Regions from separate parts of the Streptomyces sp. NPDC002133 genome, predicted to be linked through region 2. Evidence: predicted binding sites of a transcription regulator. Region 2 holds the regulator's gene; the other holds the start of a gene.
The links. The regulator HspR, encoded in region 2, represses chaperone genes until heat shock. The targets are predictions, from matches to a motif close to TTGAGNNNNNNNNNCTCAA.
Positions count from the first base shown of each region.

Region 1: lon (endopeptidase La) is a predicted target of HspR. The motif match lies at 2,531-2,549, and genes of this name have one in related genera.

Region 1 is NZ_JBEOXF010000002.1:13,826-23,165, forward strand. Features, by position in the region: gene ABT078_RS02430 (zf-HC2 domain-containing protein) at 1-940, opposite strand, end outside; gene ABT078_RS02435 (RNA polymerase sigma factor) at 937-1,533, opposite strand; gene ABT078_RS02440 (GNAT family N-acetyltransferase) at 1,784-2,440, opposite strand; gene lon (endopeptidase La) at 2,572-4,986, shown strand; gene ABT078_RS02450 (MarR family winged helix-turn-helix transcriptional regulator) at 5,611-6,105, shown strand; gene ABT078_RS02455 (protein phosphatase 2C domain-containing protein) at 6,212-7,003, opposite strand; gene ABT078_RS02460 (sensor histidine kinase) at 7,382-9,340, shown strand, end outside.
Region 2 is NZ_JBEOXF010000058.1:437-8,303, forward strand. Features, by position in the region: partial or broken gene ABT078_RS34320 (Hsp70 family protein) at 1-104, shown strand, start outside; gene grpE (nucleotide exchange factor GrpE) at 104-763, shown strand; gene dnaJ (molecular chaperone DnaJ) at 815-1,993, shown strand; gene ABT078_RS34335 (heat shock protein transcriptional repressor HspR) at 1,998-2,447, shown strand; gene ABT078_RS34340 (hypothetical protein) at 2,529-2,867, opposite strand; gene ABT078_RS34345 (helix-turn-helix transcriptional regulator) at 3,057-4,052, opposite strand; gene ABT078_RS34350 (hypothetical protein) at 4,181-4,438, shown strand; gene ABT078_RS34355 ((2Fe-2S)-binding protein) at 4,435-4,752, shown strand; gene ABT078_RS34360 (pyridoxamine 5'-phosphate oxidase family protein) at 4,874-5,287, opposite strand; gene clpB (ATP-dependent chaperone ClpB) at 5,468-7,867, shown strand, end outside.

The DNA of each region.
Region 1 (9,340 bases), on a different contig from region 2:
GCAGCACGGCCCCCGCGACGGTCAGCAGCGGCACGCTCACGGTCAGCACCGTGGCGGTCCGTGCCAGCAGCAGCCGAAGCCCGCCCGACGGTGTGGACGCGGCGATCTCGTGGAGCGGGTCCGCGCGCCGCCCGTACGACAGCGCCACCCCGGCGAGGGGCACCACGGGCGCCACGGCGGCGAGCAACGGCCGCGTCCCGGCGAACCCGGCCCCGTACCCGAGCCCCACGGCCGCCACGACCACCAGCCCGAGCGCCACCAGCCACGCCTCGTGCAGCGCGGGCCCGGCGGCCCACATCCTGCGCGCGACCGCCCGGGCACTCCGGACCGCACGCCGCAGCCCCGTCGCTGTGCTGGTGCCGGTGCCGGGGGCGTCCGGCATCGCGGCGAGCCGAGTGCGCCGTCGGGCCTCGCGCGGCCGGGACTCTGTGCCGTGGTGCGCCGCCGACGGGGCGGAAGAGCCACGCCGCCCGCGCGCAGGGAGAACCGGCAGGTCGCGTATGCGACGCGCGGCAAGGGCCGCTGCCCATGTCCGTCGGCGCGCCGCGTCACCGTCGGTACCCGGTGCCCCGGTCCTCGCGGGCCTGGCAGGCCCTGTGGGCCTCAGGGGCCCTCTCGGCTTCTCGGGCTTCTCGCCCACAGGCAGAATCGTGCCGTCGGCCGCCGCCGCCGTCTCGTGCTGTCCGGCCTGACCACGGTGATCGAGTGCGTCTGCCTCAGCAGTGGCCGCCTGTGCCAGGACCGCCGTGCGGACCGAGTCCAGCAGCGCGGCCGCCGGCGTCGCGCGAACCGCGGCAGAGACGCGTCCGGCGCAGCTGCCGCAGGACTCGACGTGCTTCTCCACGGACCAGGCGTCCGGTTCGGGGAGCGCACCCGTGGCGTACCGGGCGGCCAGGGCGTCGTTCACGTGCCAGTCGCGGGCACGGTCGGGCGCGGTCATGCGGTGCCTCCCAACGGGTCGGTGCCGGGCGCCGGGCGGACGAGCGTGGCCCGCAGCTCGCGACGGGCGCGCCGGGCGCGGGTCTTGACGGTTCCCTCGGGTATGCCGAGCAGCCGCGCGGCCTCACGGGTCGTCAGCCCGTCGATGACCGTGGCGCGCAGGACGTCCCGCAGCTCGGGCGAGATGCGGTCGAGCGCCGCGCCCACGTCGCCGTACTCCAGCCCCGCCAGCACCCGGTCCTCCGCCGACGGCACGGCCGCGACGGGCAACTGCTCGACCGGGGCGGGTTCGTCGGCCCGTCCACCTGCGCGGCGCCGGGCGTCGACCAGCCTGCGGGCCGCGATCACCCAGAGCCAGCCGCCCGCCTCGCCGCCGCGGTGCGATCCCGCGGACCGCCAAGCGGTCACGAAGGTGTCCTGCAGGACTTCCCGTACGGTCTCGGGATCCGCGCACCGACGCGTCAGCCGGGCGTGCAGCCAGCCCGCGTGCCGGTCGTACAGCGTGGCGAGCGCTTCCGAGTCCCCGTGTGCGACGGCCCGCAGCAGCGCCGCGTCGTCGTCCCGGTCTGCCCCCGTGGGGCGCAACAGTCTCACGACCTCTCTATCGCACGGGGGAGTGCGATCGGTTCACGGGCGTGCGCGGCTGCCCGGTGTGGCGCAGACCATAGACGGAGCGAACGACGATCGCGTGGGCCGGGCGGGGTCGGGGCGTCGATCGAAGGAGCCTCACGCGCTGCAGCCGCTCGAGTCGGACGAGTTGAGTGGGCCGGATGCGCCGGACGACGGGACGGCCGGTTCCGGCCTGCTGGGCGGCGTCCCGCGCCGGCGGACCTCCTCGGGCGCGTCAGGGTGCCTTGGGGTCGTAGTACACGCTGACCAGCGGCGCGATCACCCGCCACCCCAGCGCCTCGTACAGCGCCCGTCCGTCGGGCGTCCCGCCCAGCACGCCGGTCGTGGCGCCTTCCTCGACCGCGGCGTTCTGGAGCGTACGCATCACCAGGCTGCCGAGGCCCTTGCGCCGGTGCTCCGGGGCGGTCTCGATCTGATCGACGACCGCGGGTCGCGCCGGTCCGCCCCGCGCGATCTGCCCGCGGGCGGCGAAGGCCCCGTCGTCCCTCGTGACCAGGGCCTTCGTCACACCCCCGTGCGTCCACGTCCGCAGCCGGTGCCCTGCCGGTACGGCGCCGGGCTCCTCGTGGCGCAGCTCCGCCGTCATCAGGAACCCGGGCTCGTCGGGGGTCCAGTCGGGCCCGAGCAGGTCCAGGACCTTCTCCGGATCCTCGAAGACCTTGAGCCAGCGGCCGGGCGTCCGGGCCGCCCCGGCGACCTTGCGGACCGCCGACCCACCGCCGTCGGTCAGCACGTGGTGGGTGGTGTGCAGGGGCAGACCGACGTCGATCGTGAAGCCCCAGGGCTCGGCGACGGGCTCCGCCGCACCTCGCGACACGACCCAGCCGTCCACCCAGGCGCGTACCGTGTTCGTAAGGGATGAATCTGTCATACGCTTATTACATCGGCTGGTCACGGGATCCGGTACGCGTGATCGCTCACAGCGAACACCGCTCGGGGAACATCTCGTCGCCCTTCTGCATTGAGTCGGCATAGCTCAACTTGACTGCCGAAGGGGAGATCATGGCTGCTGAGTCCTCGTCGTACAACGACGCCCTCACCCTGCCCGTGCTGCCACTCGACGACGAGGTCGTGCTGCCCGGGATGGTGGTACCGCTCGACCTGTCCGACGCCGACGTACGGGCCGCGGTGGAGGCCGCCCAGGCCGCCGCTCGGTCACAGCCGGGCAAGCCCAGGGTGCTGCTCGTGCCGCGCATCGACGGGACGTACGCCGCGACCGGCGTGCTCGGCACCGTCGAGCAGGTCGGCCGGCTCTCGGACGGCGACCCGGGTGCCCTGATCCGCGGCCGCAGCCGGGTGCGCATCGGCGCGGGTACGACCGGACCGGGCGCCGCCCTCTGGGTGGAGGGCACCGGCGTCGACGAGACCGTGCCGGACCCGCTGCCCGGGCACGTCACCGAGCTCGTCAAGGAGTACAAGGCGCTCGCCACCAACTGGCTGAAGAAGCGCGGTGCCTGGCAGATCGTCGACCGCGTCCAGCAGATCGACGACGTCTCGGCCCTCGCCGACAACTCCGGCTACTCGCCGTTCCTGACCACCGCCCAGAAGGTGGAGCTGCTGGAGACCGGCGACCCGGTCGCCCGGCTCAAGCTCGCCACCGAACGGCTCCGCGAGCACCTCGCGGAGCAGGACGTCGCCGAGTCCATCGCCAAGGACGTCCAGGAGGGCGTCGACAAGCAGCAGCGCGAGTTCCTGCTGCGCCGCCAGCTCGAGGCCGTGCGCAAGGAGCTGCGCGAGCTCAACGGTGAGTCCGAGGGCGACGAGTCCGACGACTACCGTGCCCGGGTCGAGGCCGCCGACCTCCCGGAGAAGGTCCGCGAGGCGGCACTCAAGGAGGTCGAGAAGCTGGAGCGGTCCAGCGACCAGAGCCCGGAGGGCTCCTGGATCCGCACCTGGCTCGACACCGTCCTCGAACTGCCGTGGAACGAGCGCACGGAGGACGGGTACGACATCCAGGGTGCGAAGGCGATCCTGGACGCCGAGCACGCGGGCCTGGACGACGTGAAGGAACGGATCACCGAGTACCTGGCGGTGCGCAAGCGGCGTGCCGACCGGGGGCTGGGCGTGGTCGGCGGGCGGCGCGGGGGTGCGGTTCTCGCGCTCGTCGGCCCGCCCGGCGTGGGCAAGACCTCGCTCGGCGAGTCCGTCGCGCACGCGATGGGGCGGAAGTTCGTCCGCGTCGCGCTCGGCGGCGTACGGGACGAGGCGGAGATCCGCGGCCACCGGCGTACGTACGTCGGCGCGCTGCCCGGTCGTGTCGTCCGCGCCATCAAGGAGGCCGGGTCGATGAACCCGGTGGTCCTGCTCGACGAGATCGACAAGGTCGGCTCCGACTTCCGCGGCGACCCGGCGGCGGCGCTGCTGGAGGTCCTCGACCCGGCGCAGAACCACACGTTCCGCGACCACTACCTGGAGGTCGAGCTCGACCTGTCCGACGTGGTCTTCCTGGCCACGGCGAACGTCCTGGAGGCCATCCCGGAGGCCCTGCTGGACCGGATGGAGCTGGTCAGGCTCGACGGCTACACCGAGGACGAGAAGGTCGTCATCGCCCGCGACCACCTGCTCCCGCGCCAGCTGGAGCGGGCGGGGCTGGCCGACGGCGAGGTCACCATCGAGGAGTCCGCGCTGCGCATGCTGGCGGGCGAGTACACCCGTGAGGCGGGCGTACGGAACCTGGAGCGGGCGGTCGCGAGGCTGCTGCGGAAGGTGGCCGCCCAGCACGAACTGGGCGACCGCGAGCTGCCGATTGCCGTCGGTGCGGGCGATCTGCGCGCGCTGATCGGCCGGCCGCACCACGTGCCCGAGTCCGCCCAGGACCCGGCCGAGCGTCGGACGGCCGTGCCCGGTGTGGCTACCGGGCTCGCGGTGACCGGCGCGGGCGGCGACGTCCTGTACGTCGAGGCGTCGCTGGCCGACCCGGAGACGGGCGCGGCCGGGCTGACCCTGACCGGTCAGCTGGGTGACGTCATGAAGGAGTCCGCGCAGATCGCGCTGAGCTTCCTCCGCTCACACGGTGCGGAGCTGGAGCTGCCGGTCGCCGACCTCAAGGACCGGGGTGTGCACATCCACTTCCCGGCGGGCGCGGTGCCGAAGGACGGCCCGAGCGCGGGCATCACGATGACGACGGCGCTGGCGTCGCTGCTGTCCGGGCGGCAGGTCCGCACGGATGTGGCGATGACCGGAGAGGTGTCGCTGACCGGGCGGGTGCTGCCGATCGGCGGCCTGAAGCAGAAGCTTCTGGCCGCGCACCGGGCCGGGACGACGACCGTCGTGATCCCCAAGCGGAACGAGGCGGACCTGGACGACGTCCCGGCGGAGGTCCTGGAGAAGCTGGACGTCCACCCGGTGACGGACGTCCGCCAGGTCCTGGAGATCGCCCTCTCCCCGGCCGAGGTCCCGGTCCCGGCGGCGGCCTAGCCCTTCCGGAGGCTCCTGCCCCCGCGTCCCCTGTGCCCCTGCGGGCGGGGGACGCGGGGGTTTCCCGTGCCCGGCAGGGCGACCGGTGTGTCCGCCCTCAAGCGCCGGACGGGCTCGCTGGGCGCGCCCGGTACCGCGCGGTGGGCCGGTGTGTCCGCCCTCAAGCGCCGGACGGGCTCGCTGGGCGCGCCCGGTACCGCGCGGTGGGCCGGTGTGTCCGTCCCCAAGCGCCGGACGGGCTCCGGTGGGCGCGCCCGGTACCGCGCGGTGGGCCGGTGTGTCCGTCCCCAAGCGCCGGACGGGCTCCGGTGGAGCGCCCAGCCCTCGCGCCCGCCAGGGCGTCCAGGACTCGACCCCGCGCTGAGGCGTCCCCGGCGCCCGCAGGGCGTAGGAGGGACTGCGCCCTGCCCTGGGGGTTCGGGGCGGAGCCCTCGCAACCGGGGCTGGGGCGGAGCCCCAGTTCGGGAAGGGGCGGGGTGGGGCTTCGCCGCGCGGAGATCCGTCGGCGGAAGAGGGGCCGGTCCCTGCCGTTGGTCTACGCCTGCGAAATACTGGACGAGCTGCGGCAACGGCCGCCGCCGAAAGACACTTTCATCGTCGGGAAAGCGCACGAAGGGTGCTGACGTGCACGTAAGCGGTACGGGGAGTGAAGAGGAGCCCACGGGAGGGAGTGGTGTGGACCACGAATTCCAGGAGTACCTCGCCCTGGAGCGTGAGCTGGCCGTCTTTCTGCGCCGCGCCCGTGCGAACTCCGGCGAGATGGCTCGTGAGGTCCACCCGGAACTGGAGCCCGCGGCCTACGGACTGTTCGTACGCCTGGAGGAGTCCGGCCGGCAGCGCGCCACCGACCTCGCGGCCTTCTTCGGCGTCGGCAAGGCGACCATGAGCCGGCAGCTCCGCGCGCTGGAGGAGCTCGGCCTCGTGGCCCGCGAGCCCGACCCGGCCGACGGGCGCGCCTCGCTCGTCCGGCTCACCGACGAAGGGCTCGCCCGCTTCCGCCGTGTACGGAACGCACGGCGCGAGCGGTACGTACGGAAGCTCGCCGACTGGGACCGTGGTGAGGTCGCCGAACTCGCCCGGCTGCTCCACCAGCTCAACATGCGGGCGGAGGGCCCGTAGGACCTTTCGGGCCCCTGGCCCGTCACGCCCCAGGCCCGTCACGCCCCAGGCCCGTCACGCCCCCTGGCCCCCGAGCTGCCAGGGGGCGCCCGGGCCTCCGGGACCCTCAGGGTCCCTCGAGCCGCGCGTACACCGCCGTCGCGTCGTCGTGCTTCTTCCAGCGCCGCGCGCCGCCCCGGGCCGCGTCCGCGCGCTCCAGCGCCCGCACCCGCTCGATCAGCCCGTGCGGCCCCTCCTTGTCGAGCAGACCCACGAGGTCCGCCCAGCCGCCCTCCTCGAAGAGGTCGGTCCAGCGGGACGCGCCGTCGGTGAGCGCCGCCACCGCCCGTACATCCGCCCGTGGCGTACGGTCCGTGACCGCGCGCTCCGCCACCGCCGGGTCCGCGGCCGCCGTGAAGAAGCCGCCCTCCTTGTTGCGCAGGGCGTCGGTCGCGCTCAGTGACCGCAGGATCTCCCGCGGGATCCGGTCCAGCCGGTCGTCGAGAAGGGCCCGCACGGACCCGTCCGGCGACTCCAGCAGCAGGGTCGAATCGGAGAGGACGAGCTGCTCGACCCACTCCTCGTCCCAGCGTGCGACGACGACCGTCGCCTGCGGCGTACGCACGTGAGAAAGCTCACAGGTGTCGCGGTGGGCATCCGCGGTGCGCCGGATGGACAACGCCAGAACCTCGGTCAGCGGTATATCCCGCCGCGAACCGGACAGTTCGATCAATGCGCCACCGAGCCGGGCGGTGAACCACGGCACCCCGTGCACACATCCGTCGTCTCCCCTGGGAGGAGTCACCCCGTCCAGGGCCACCAGGCAACCGCCCTGGCCGGACGCGGGGAGCGCGATGGACGCCCAGTCCTCGTTGGGGCGTTCGGGATCGCCCGGTTCGGTCGCGAGTGCGAAACGCATGATCCCCAGTCTGCCCGAGCCGCCACGACTCCTTCACGAAGCCCGCAAGAACGCGGAATTGGCCTGCACCACCTGGGCGACCAGCGGCTTTTGGTCGGAATGATCGACTCCGACGGGCTGCGGGCGGGCATCCTGCCAAAGCCCGCGCCGAAGTTCCAGCCCGTGTCCCGGGCGGGGGTGGAGTGCGCCCCTGGGCGAGTTGTTGACCAACTCCTGAGTGTTGTTCACTCGTTCGGGTGGCGGAGTGGCCGATGCGCGTCCCCCTCTCAAAAGCGCTGGAATGGTCGTAAGCCGTACCAGGGGTGGGAGGGCGTTCTCGTGTTGTGACCGGCCGTCACCTCTGCTTCATGGGCGGACGAGTCGAGAATGTGAGCACCGGTGCAGAAGAAGCGGCCTCGGGGCAAGGGCGGAATGCCCGGTACGGCGTCTTCGGGGCGGGAGGCGTCGACGCCCGCGACCCCCGCGGGGAACCCCACAGGGACCTCCCCGGCCGGACCGGCCTCCGCCGGCACGGGACACGAGGGCCTCGTGCCCGGCGGTCGTTCCGTCCGGGTGCGCAGCAGGCTCGTCGCCGGCGTCGCGGCCGTCTCGCTGACCGTCGTCGCCGCGGGCGCCCCGGCCGTCCTCACCGCCTCGGACGAACTGGCCGAGTCCCAGCAGCTCGTCACCCTCGCCGAGCTCAACCGGCAGGCCGTCACCCTCGCCCACTCCATGGCCGACGAGCGTGACGAGGTCACCGCGTACATCGCCGCGGGCCGCGACGACCAGACGGGCCCCAAGAAGAACCGCCGTGCCGTCTCCGCCAGCCACAGCGCCCGTGTCGACCGCCAGATCGACGAGATCCGCGGCAACCTCCCGGCCGACCACGCCGATCTGACCCGGGGCCTCGCCACCGTGCCGTCCGTCCGGCGCACCGCGCTCGGCGGCAAGGGCACCGCTCTCGAGGCGTACAAGGCGTACACCGACATCATCGCCACGCTGCACGCGCTCGCCGACGAGCTCGCCGAGAGCACCCCGGCCCGCGCCTGGATGTCCCCGGGGACGGAGTCCGGGGGAGGCACGAGGGCGCCCGCCGCTCTCGGTCTCGCCGTCGAGCAGGCCTCGGCGAGCCGCGGACTGCTGATCGCCGCACTCTCCGTCCCGGAACCGTCGGACGACGGCCCCTCCTACGACCCCATCACCGGGCTGCCCGTCGAGGACGAGGGCGACAAGGAGGCCGAGGCCGCCCGCAACGCCCTGAGCGCCGCCGCCCAGCAGGCCCGCGTCCGCGAGCTCGCCGCGCTCGCCGACTTCGACCAGGCCGCGAGCAGCGACGCCCGCGACCGCCTCGGCGCCACCGTCACCGGCCCCGACGTCAAGACGGCAGAGGGCTATCTCACCCGCCTCACCGACCAGCCCGAGCTCTCGGAGGGCGACCTCAAGTCCAACCGCGAGCGGCTCGAGTCCTCCCTCTCCGCCCGTATCGAGCAGATGCGTGGCGTCGAGTCCGCGCTCGCCTCCGCCCAGGTCGAGCGCCTGGGACAGCTGCGCGACGACGACGTCACCGCCCTCGAACTGCGCATCGCCCTGCTCGGCGGCTGCCTGCTCGTCGCGATCGGCATCTCCGCGGCCGTCGCCCGCACCCTGACCCGCCCGCTCGCGGTGCTGCGCATAGGCGCGGCCCGACTCGCCGCCGCGCCCGCCGCCGAGGCCGAGGAGCCGGTCCGCTTCACCGGTCGCAACGACGAGTTCGCCCAGGTCGTACGGTCCCTCAACGCTCTGCACGGCAAGCTCGTCGACCTTGCCGCGCGTGCCGACCGGCTGGACACCTCGCACGACGACCTGGCGGCCACCCGCGAGGAGCTCGCCACCCAGCGAGCCGAACTCCAAGGCCGGGTCACCGAGGTGACCGAGCAGCTGGAGCAGCTGCGGAAGACCGTCGGCCACACCTTCGTCAACCTCTCGCTGCGCACCCTCGGCCTCGTCGAGCGCCAGCTCGGCGTCATCGAGAAGCTGGAGGAGCGCGAGCAGGACCCGGAGCGCCTCGCCACCCTCTTCAAACTCGACCACATGGCCACCGTCATGCGCCGCCACAGCGAGAACCTGCTGGTGCTCGCGGGCGCCGAGCACGGGCACGCCCACGCGGGCCCGGTGCCGCTGGTCGACGTCATGCGGGCTGCGGTCAGTGAGATCGAGCGGTACGAGCGCATCACCATCCAGTCGCTGCCGCCGCACGCGCAGGTCGCCGGGTTCGCCGCGGACGACCTCAGCCACCTGGTCGCCGAACTGCTGGAGAACGCCACATCCTTCTCGCCGCCGGACGCCCAGGTGGAGCTGTCCGGCTGGCTCCTGGAGAGC
Region 2 (7,867 bases):
GCGGTGCCGGTGACGCCGGTGCCTCCCAGGCGAAGGCCGAGGACGACGTCGTCGACGCCGAGATCGTCGACGACGAGAAGGACCAGAAGGGTGGCGCTGCCTGATGACGGAGGAGACCCCGGGCTTCGAGGAGAAGCCCGACGTCCCCTCCGGCGCCACTCCTGACGAAGCGGCGCAGGCCGCCCCCTCCGAGGGGGCGGCCCCGGCCGGGGACGAAGCACAGACGGGGACGCAGGCCGGGCAGTCGGCCGCCCTGACGGCGCAGCTGGATCAGCTCCGGACCGCGCTCAACGAGCGCACGATGGACCTCCAGCGGCTCCAGGCCGAGTACCAGAACTACCGCCGCCGGGTGGAGCGGGACCGGATCACGGTCAAGGAGATCGCCGTCGCGCAGCTCCTGACCGAGCTCCTGCCCGTCCTCGACGACATCGGCCGTGCCCGCGAGCACGGCGAGCTGGTGGGCGGCTTCAAGTCGGTGGCCGAATCGCTGGAGATGGTCGCCGCCAAGATGGGTCTGCAGCAGTTCGGCAAGGAGGGCGAGCCCTTCGACCCGACGATCCACGAGGCCCTGATGCACTCGTACGCACCGGACGTCACGGAGACGACCTGCGTCGCGATCCTGCAGCCGGGCTACCGGATCGGTGAGCGGACCATCCGCCCCGCGCGGGTCGCGGTGGCCGAGCCCCAGCCGGGCGCGGCGCCCGCGGCGCCGAAGGAGGAGCAGTCGGCCGGCGAGGAGAGCGGTGGCCCGGACGAGGGCTGACGTGATCGATTACGGGTACGGATTCGGAGTTGTCCGAGAGGAGGGACGTCGGTGAGCACGAAGGACTTCGTGGAGAAGGACTACTACAAGGTTCTCGGCGTCCCCAAGGACGCCACCGAGGCGGAGATCAAGAAGGCGTACCGGAAGCTCGCCCGTGAGTTCCACCCGGACGCCAACAAGGGCGACGCCAAGGCCGAGGAGCGCTTCAAGGAGATCTCCGAGGCCAACGACGTGCTCGGCGACCCCAAGCGGCGCAAGGAGTACGACGAGGCGCGCGCCCTCTTCGGCAACGGCGGCTTCCGGGCAGGCGGCCCCGGCCCCGGCGGAACGTTCAACTTCGACCTGGGTGACCTCTTCGGCGGCACCCAGGCCGGAGGCGGCGGCGCCGGCGGCTTCGGGGGCGGCCTCGGAGACGTGTTCGGCGGGCTGTTCCACCGCGGCACCGGGCCGGGTGCGCGGACGCAGCCGCGCCGCGGCCAGGACATCGAGTCCGAGGTGACGCTCAGCTTCACCGAGGCGGTGGACGGGGCCACGGTCCCGCTGCGGATGTCCAGCCAGCAGCCCTGCAAGGCCTGTTCGGGCACCGGCGACAAGAACGGCACACCGCGCGTGTGCCCGACCTGTGTCGGCACCGGACAGGTCTCGCGCGGCGGCAGCGGCTCGTTCTCCCTGACCGACCCCTGCGTGGACTGCAAGGGCCGCGGACTCATCGCGGAGACCCCTTGCGAGGTCTGCCACGGAAGCGGCCGCGCCAAGTCGTCCAGGACCATGCAGGTCCGTATCCCCGCCGGGGTGAGCGACGGCCAGCGGATCCGGCTGCGCGGCAAGGGCGCACCGGGCGAGCGCGGCGGCCCGGCCGGCGATCTGTACGTCGTCGTCCATGTCGACGCCCACCCGGTCTTCGGCCGCAAGGGCGACAATCTCACCGTCACGGTGCCGGTCTCGTTCACGGAGGCGGCGCTCGGCGGCGAGGTGAAGGTGCCGACGCTCGGCGGGCCCCCGGTCACGCTGAAGCTGCCCGCAGGCACGCCCAACGGCCGTACGATGCGGGCCCGTGGCAAGGGCGCCGTGCGCAAGGACGGCACCCGCGGCGATCTCCTCGTGACCGTGGAGGTCGCGGTGCCGACGGATCTCGATCCCGAGGCGCGTGAGGCACTGGAGGCGTACCGGAAGGCGACTGCGGGTGAGGATCCGCGGGCAGAACTGTTCCAGGCTGCGAAGGGAGCATGACGCGATGGACGGCCGACGTCGTAACCCTTATGAACTGACCGACGAGACGCCGGTGTACGTCATCTCGGTGGCGGCTCAGCTGTCCGGACTGCACCCGCAGACCCTGAGGCAGTACGACCGCCTCGGCCTCGTCTCCCCGGACCGCACGGCGGGCCGGGGCCGCCGCTACTCGACCCGCGACATCGAACTGCTCCGCCAGGTGCAGGCGTTGTCGCAGGACGAGGGCATCAACCTCGCCGGCATCAAGCGCATCATCGAACTGGAGAACCAGGTCGCGGCGCTCCAGGCCCGGGTCGCCGAGCTCTCGGCGGCACTGGAGGGTGCGGCGGCGGCGATGCAGCAGCGCGAGGCCCAGGTGCACGCGTCGTACCGGCGCGATCTGGTGCCGTATCAGGACGTGCAGCAGGCGAGCGCGCTGGTGGTGTGGCGGCCGAAGCAGAAGCGGGACGGCTGACGCCGCCCGGGCGCTGGAGAGAACGCACGAAGGGGCCGGGAGGCGTGACCTCCCGGCCCCTTCGGTGTCGTTCACGTCAGGTCACTGCGCCGGTGCGGTGACCGCCCAGTCGCCCGCAGGCAGGGACTCGGTGCCGTCGGCGGCCACGGCGGTCACCCAGTAGTAGGACGTGGTGCCGCGCTTGCCACCGGTGTCGAAGTATTCGAACCCGTGCCTGTCGAGGTCGGCGATCTTCTCGTAGGTGGCCGGGTTCCAGCGGAAGACGCGGTAGCCGCCCGCAGCCTCGGGGGAGTCCTCGCCGAGCCCACGCCATGTCACCTGGTTGCCCTCGTCGCCCTCGGCCGACCACACCTCGACGGACAGCGGCGAACCCTCGGGCGTCGCCACGCTCGGCGTGGTGTCGAGCTCGGTCGCGACCACGATCTCGGGCGAACGGGTCCACTTGTAGTGGGAGTTCCAGTCGTCGTCGACGGCGTCGATGAAGAAGCAGCGCTCGTCGCCGTCCGGGTGGGTGGCGTAGCTCTCGGTCGTGGGGAGCGTGGGGGCGGCACCCGGGGACGTGGGAGGAGCGCCGGCAGCCGCGATGATCGCACGCCGGCCCGACCGCTGTCAGCCCTGTTCCGGCGGGGCCGAGAGGATCCCGGACTGGGCGATCAGATACCCCAGTTGCGCTCGCGAACCACTGCCGAGCGCCGAGGCGAGCTTGGCGATGTGGGCGCGGCAGGTGCGGACGTTCATGCCGAGCCGACGGGCGATCGCCTCGTCGACGTGGCCCTCGACGAGGAGCTTGGCGATGGAGCGCTGGACGCCGCTTATGCCGTCGAGTTCCGGCGTGTATGAGACGACCTGGTCGTCCCAGGGGACGCCGTGGAGCCAGAACTGTTCGAAGACGCCGACGAGATACTGCACCAGGCCCTCGTGGCGCAGCTCCAGGGCCACCCGGCGGTCGCTGCGGGCCGGAATGAAGGCAACTTTCCGGTCGACGATGATGAGCCGGTCGATGATCTCCTCAAGGGTGCGGACCTCCGCGCCGTACGGGGCGACCCGCTCGACGTAGGCCATCGTGGCGGGGTGGTGGCGCGCGGTGTGCTGGTAGAGCGTGCGCATCCCGACGCCGCGGTCGACGAGCATCTCCACGCGCCGCAGCCCGTCCTGCAGGGTCGCGGGCCTGCGTCCGCTGCCGGGCTGCACCGTCAGCAGCTCCTCGGTGCACTCGACGATGACGCGGTCCAGCGTCGCGTTGATCATGCCCAGGCCCTCGAGCACGGTGATCGCGTGCGTCGTTGGTGCGTCGTGCGCGCTGATGGCCATGAATGGCTCAAACGCATCCGTCAGCGACAGCGTGCGTCGTCTTCGCTCTTGGATCTCCCGCTCTATGGGGTGTATCAGCTGATGCAGAGCGACGGCCGGGGAAACCGGACGGAGCCATTCACTGTCCTCTGGATCCGGGCGCACCATGGCCAGATCGATGAGGCAGGGGGCGTCGGCCACCTCGGAGCGGGCTATGCGGCCATTGCGCAGAGCGGACGCATAGAGGTTTCTCCCCGCCTCGCACAGCTCGTCGTGACTGTGCTTCTCTCCGGAATCGCCCCTTTTCGCCTGCATTTGCACCCCCCTCAGGGTCCTGAATTACAGGAACATGATGCCTGCACTCGCTGGTGGAAGCGTTCGGAGTGAGCCATCGTCATAGGCGCGGGGGAGGAGGTAGTACTAAAAAGAGGTGGAGATCGGCGATGACCAGGATGGTTCGTGCACTTTGCGCTATAGCCGTTGCGGCTGCTCTCGGTGGTCTCGCGGTGAGCGGCGAGCCCACGTGGGGCACTGCGCCCGCGTCGGTGACCGCGGCCCCGGGTGAACCCACCTGGGAGACCGTGCCCGCCTCGGTACTCACGACGCCCGGTGAACCCACCTGGGAGACCGTGCCCGCCTCGGTACTCACGACGCCCGGTGAACCCACCTGGGAGAGCGCGCCGGCGGACGTCGAGGCATGACGGTTCCCGAGGACCCTCGCTTTCGACGGGAGATGGCGACCGCATACCGCTCCGGGTGGCATTTCATCGACCTTGCCACGGCGGTGCCGCACCGTGGCGATTCGTTGATGGTGACCCTCTTCGGTGAGCCGGTCGTGATCAACCGTGGCGATGACGAGGAGATCCGCGCGTACCGCTGCCTGCGGAGGCCCCGCGGGGCTCCGCAACCCGTCCGCTGTGCCATCAGGTACGGCATGATCTTCGTCAATCTCGACCAGCGCGACCACCAGCTGGTCGAACCGCAGACCACCACCGCCACCCCCCGCAGTGCCTGAGCGGTTCCCCCGTCGTTCAAGATCGCTCAGGCGCTTCCCCCACACAGCGGCGCCATCGTGGACCTGAAACACGATGGCGCCGCTGTGCTGTGTGCGTGCGGCGGGCCGCCGGGGCGTGTGCCTATGCCCGGCCCATCGCGCGCGTCAGGGCGATCTCGATGACCACCCGGTCCGGGTTCGGTGCCGGAGTGCGTCCGTACCGCTGCGCGTAGCGCGCGACCGCGTCCGCGACCACCTCCGGCTCCGTACGTACGGTGGCCAGGCCTTCCAGCGTCGCCCAGCGCCCCTTGTCCACCTGGCAGACTGCGACCCGTGCCGGCTCCGGCGACGCGGCCAGGACGTTGGCGACCTTGCGGCTGTGCTTGTTGGTGATGACGCGGGCGATGCCCCGATCGCCGCCCTCGGGGTCGTACGTGACCCCCACCGCGACGACGTGCGGGGTGCCGTCCGGGCGCGGGGTGGTCAGGGTGCACATGTGGTACTCGCGCCAGAAGCCGAGGTAGGACGCGTCCGGGTTGCGTGGGTCGATGGCCATACCCGGAAATCTATCTCGGCGGAGCCTGTTCTTCCCTCACCTTGAGCGGAATGGACTCAACTTTGTGTACGTTGGAAGGGTCACATGTGAATGACGTGGCGAGTCGTGACGTGACGAGTCGTGACGAGCCGAGAGTCGTGACGTGACGAGTCGTGACGAGCCGAGGAGGAGAGACCGCACGTGGACGCCGAGCTGACCAACAGGAGCCGGGACGCGCTCAACGCCGCCACCAGCCGAGCCGTGTCCGACGGGCACCCCGATCTGACCCCCGCGCACCTGCTGCTCGCACTCCTCGCGGGTCAGGACAACGAGAACATCACCGACCTGCTCGCCGCCGTCGACGCGGACCAGGCCGCGGTACGGTCCGGGGCCGAACGGGTCCTCGCCGACCTGCCCAGCGTGACCGGGTCGACCGTCGCGCCGCCGCAGGCCAACCGCGAGCTGCTCGCCGTCATCGCCGACGCCGCGAACCGCGCCAAGGAGCTCGGTGACGACTACATCTCGACCGAGCACCTGCTCATCGGGGTCGCGTCCAAGGGCGGCAGGGCCGGCGAGGTGCTGTCCGGACAGGGCGCGACGGCGAAGAAGCTGCTGGAGGCGTTCGAGAAGGCGAGGGGAGGGCGCCGGGTGACGACACCCGACCCCGAGGGGCAGTACAAGGCCCTGGAGAAGTTCGGTACGGACTTCACGGCCGCGGCCAGGGAGGGCAAGCTCGACCCCGTCATCGGCCGCGACCAGGAGATCCGCCGGGTCGTGCAGGTGCTGTCGCGCCGTACCAAGAACAACCCCGTGCTGATCGGTGAGCCCGGCGTCGGCAAGACCGCCGTCGTCGAGGGGCTCGCCCAGCGGATCGTGAAGGGCGACGTGCCCGAGTCACTGCGGAACAAGCGGCTGGTGGCGCTCGACCTGGGTGCGATGGTTGCGGGTGCGAAGTACCGGGGCGAGTTCGAGGAGCGGCTGAAGACCGTCCTCTCCGAGATCAAGGCGAGCGACGGCCAGATCATCACGTTCATCGACGAGCTGCACACGGTCGTGGGCGCGGGCGCCGGCGGCGACTCCGCGATGGACGCGGGCAACATGCTGAAGCCGATGCTCGCGCGCGGCGAGCTGCGCATGGTCGGCGCGACGACCCTCGACGAGTACCGCGAGCGGATCGAGAAGGACCCGGCGCTGGAGCGGCGCTTCCAGCAGGTGCTGGTCACCGAGCCGACGGTCGAGGACACCATCGCGATCCTGCGCGGCCTCAAGGGGCGGTACGAGGCGCACCACAAGGTGCAGATCGCGGACAGCGCGCTGGTCGCGGCCGCGACCCTGTCCGACCGGTACATCACGTCCCGCTTCCTGCCCGACAAGGCCATCGACCTCGTGGACGAGTCGGCGTCCCGGCTGCGGATGGAGATCGACTCCTCCCCCGTCGAGATCGACGAGCTCCAGCGCGCCGTCGACCGGCTGAAGATGGAGGAGCTGGCGCTCTCCAAGGAGACCGACGAGGCGTCCAAGCAGCGCCTGGAGAAGCTGCGCCGCGACCTCGCCGACAAGGAGGAGGAGCTGCGCGGCCTCACCGCCCGCTGGGAGAAGGAGAAGCAGGGCCTCAACCGCGTCGGTGAGCTGAAGGAGAGGCTCGACGAGCTGCGCGGCCAGGCCGAGCGCGCCCAGCGCGACGGCGACTTCGACACCGCGTCCAAGCTGCTGTACGGGGAGATCCCCGCGCTGGAGCGGGAGCTCGCCGAGGCCTCCGAGGCCGAGCGGGAGGCCGCCAAGGACACCATGGTCAAGGAGGAGGTCGGCCCGGACGACATCGCGGACGTGGTCGCCTCCTGGACCGGGATCCCGGCGGGCCGGCTGCTGGAGGGCGAGACCCAGAAGCTGCTGCGCATGGAGTCCGAGCTGGGCAGGCGGCTGATCGGCCAGACCGAGGCGGTGCGGGCCGTGTCGGACGCGGTGCGCCGCTCCCGTGCGGGCATCGCCGACCCCGACCGTCCCACCGGCTCCTTCCTCTTCCTCGGCCCGACCGGTGTCGGAAAGACCGAGCTGGCGAAGGCGCTCGCGGACTTCCTCTTCGACGACGAGCGGGCCATGGTCCGCATCGACATGTCGGAGTACAGCGAGAAGCACAGCGTCGCCCGCCTGGTCGGCGCCCCGCCCGGCTACGTCGGGTACGAGGAGGGCGGCCAGCTCACCGAGGCGGTGCGCCGACGTCCGTACAGCGTGGTCCTCCTCGACGAGGTGGAGAAGGCCCATCCCGAGGTCTTCGACATCCTGCTGCAGGTCCTCGACGACGGACGGCTCACCGACGGCCAGGGCCGGACGGTGGATTTCAGGAACGCCATTCTGATCCTCACCTCCAACCTCGGCAGCCAGTACCTCGTCGAGCCGCTGACCAGCGAGGAGGAGAAGAAGCAGCAGGTCCTGGAAGTGGTGCGGGCCAGCTTCAAGCCGGAGTTCCTCAACCGCCTCGACGATCTGGTCGTCTTCTCGGCCCTGTCGAAGGACGAGCTCGCCCGTATCGCCGAGCTCCAGATCGACCGCCTCGCCAGGCGTCTCGCCGAGCGCCGGCTGACACTGGAGGTCACCCCGGCC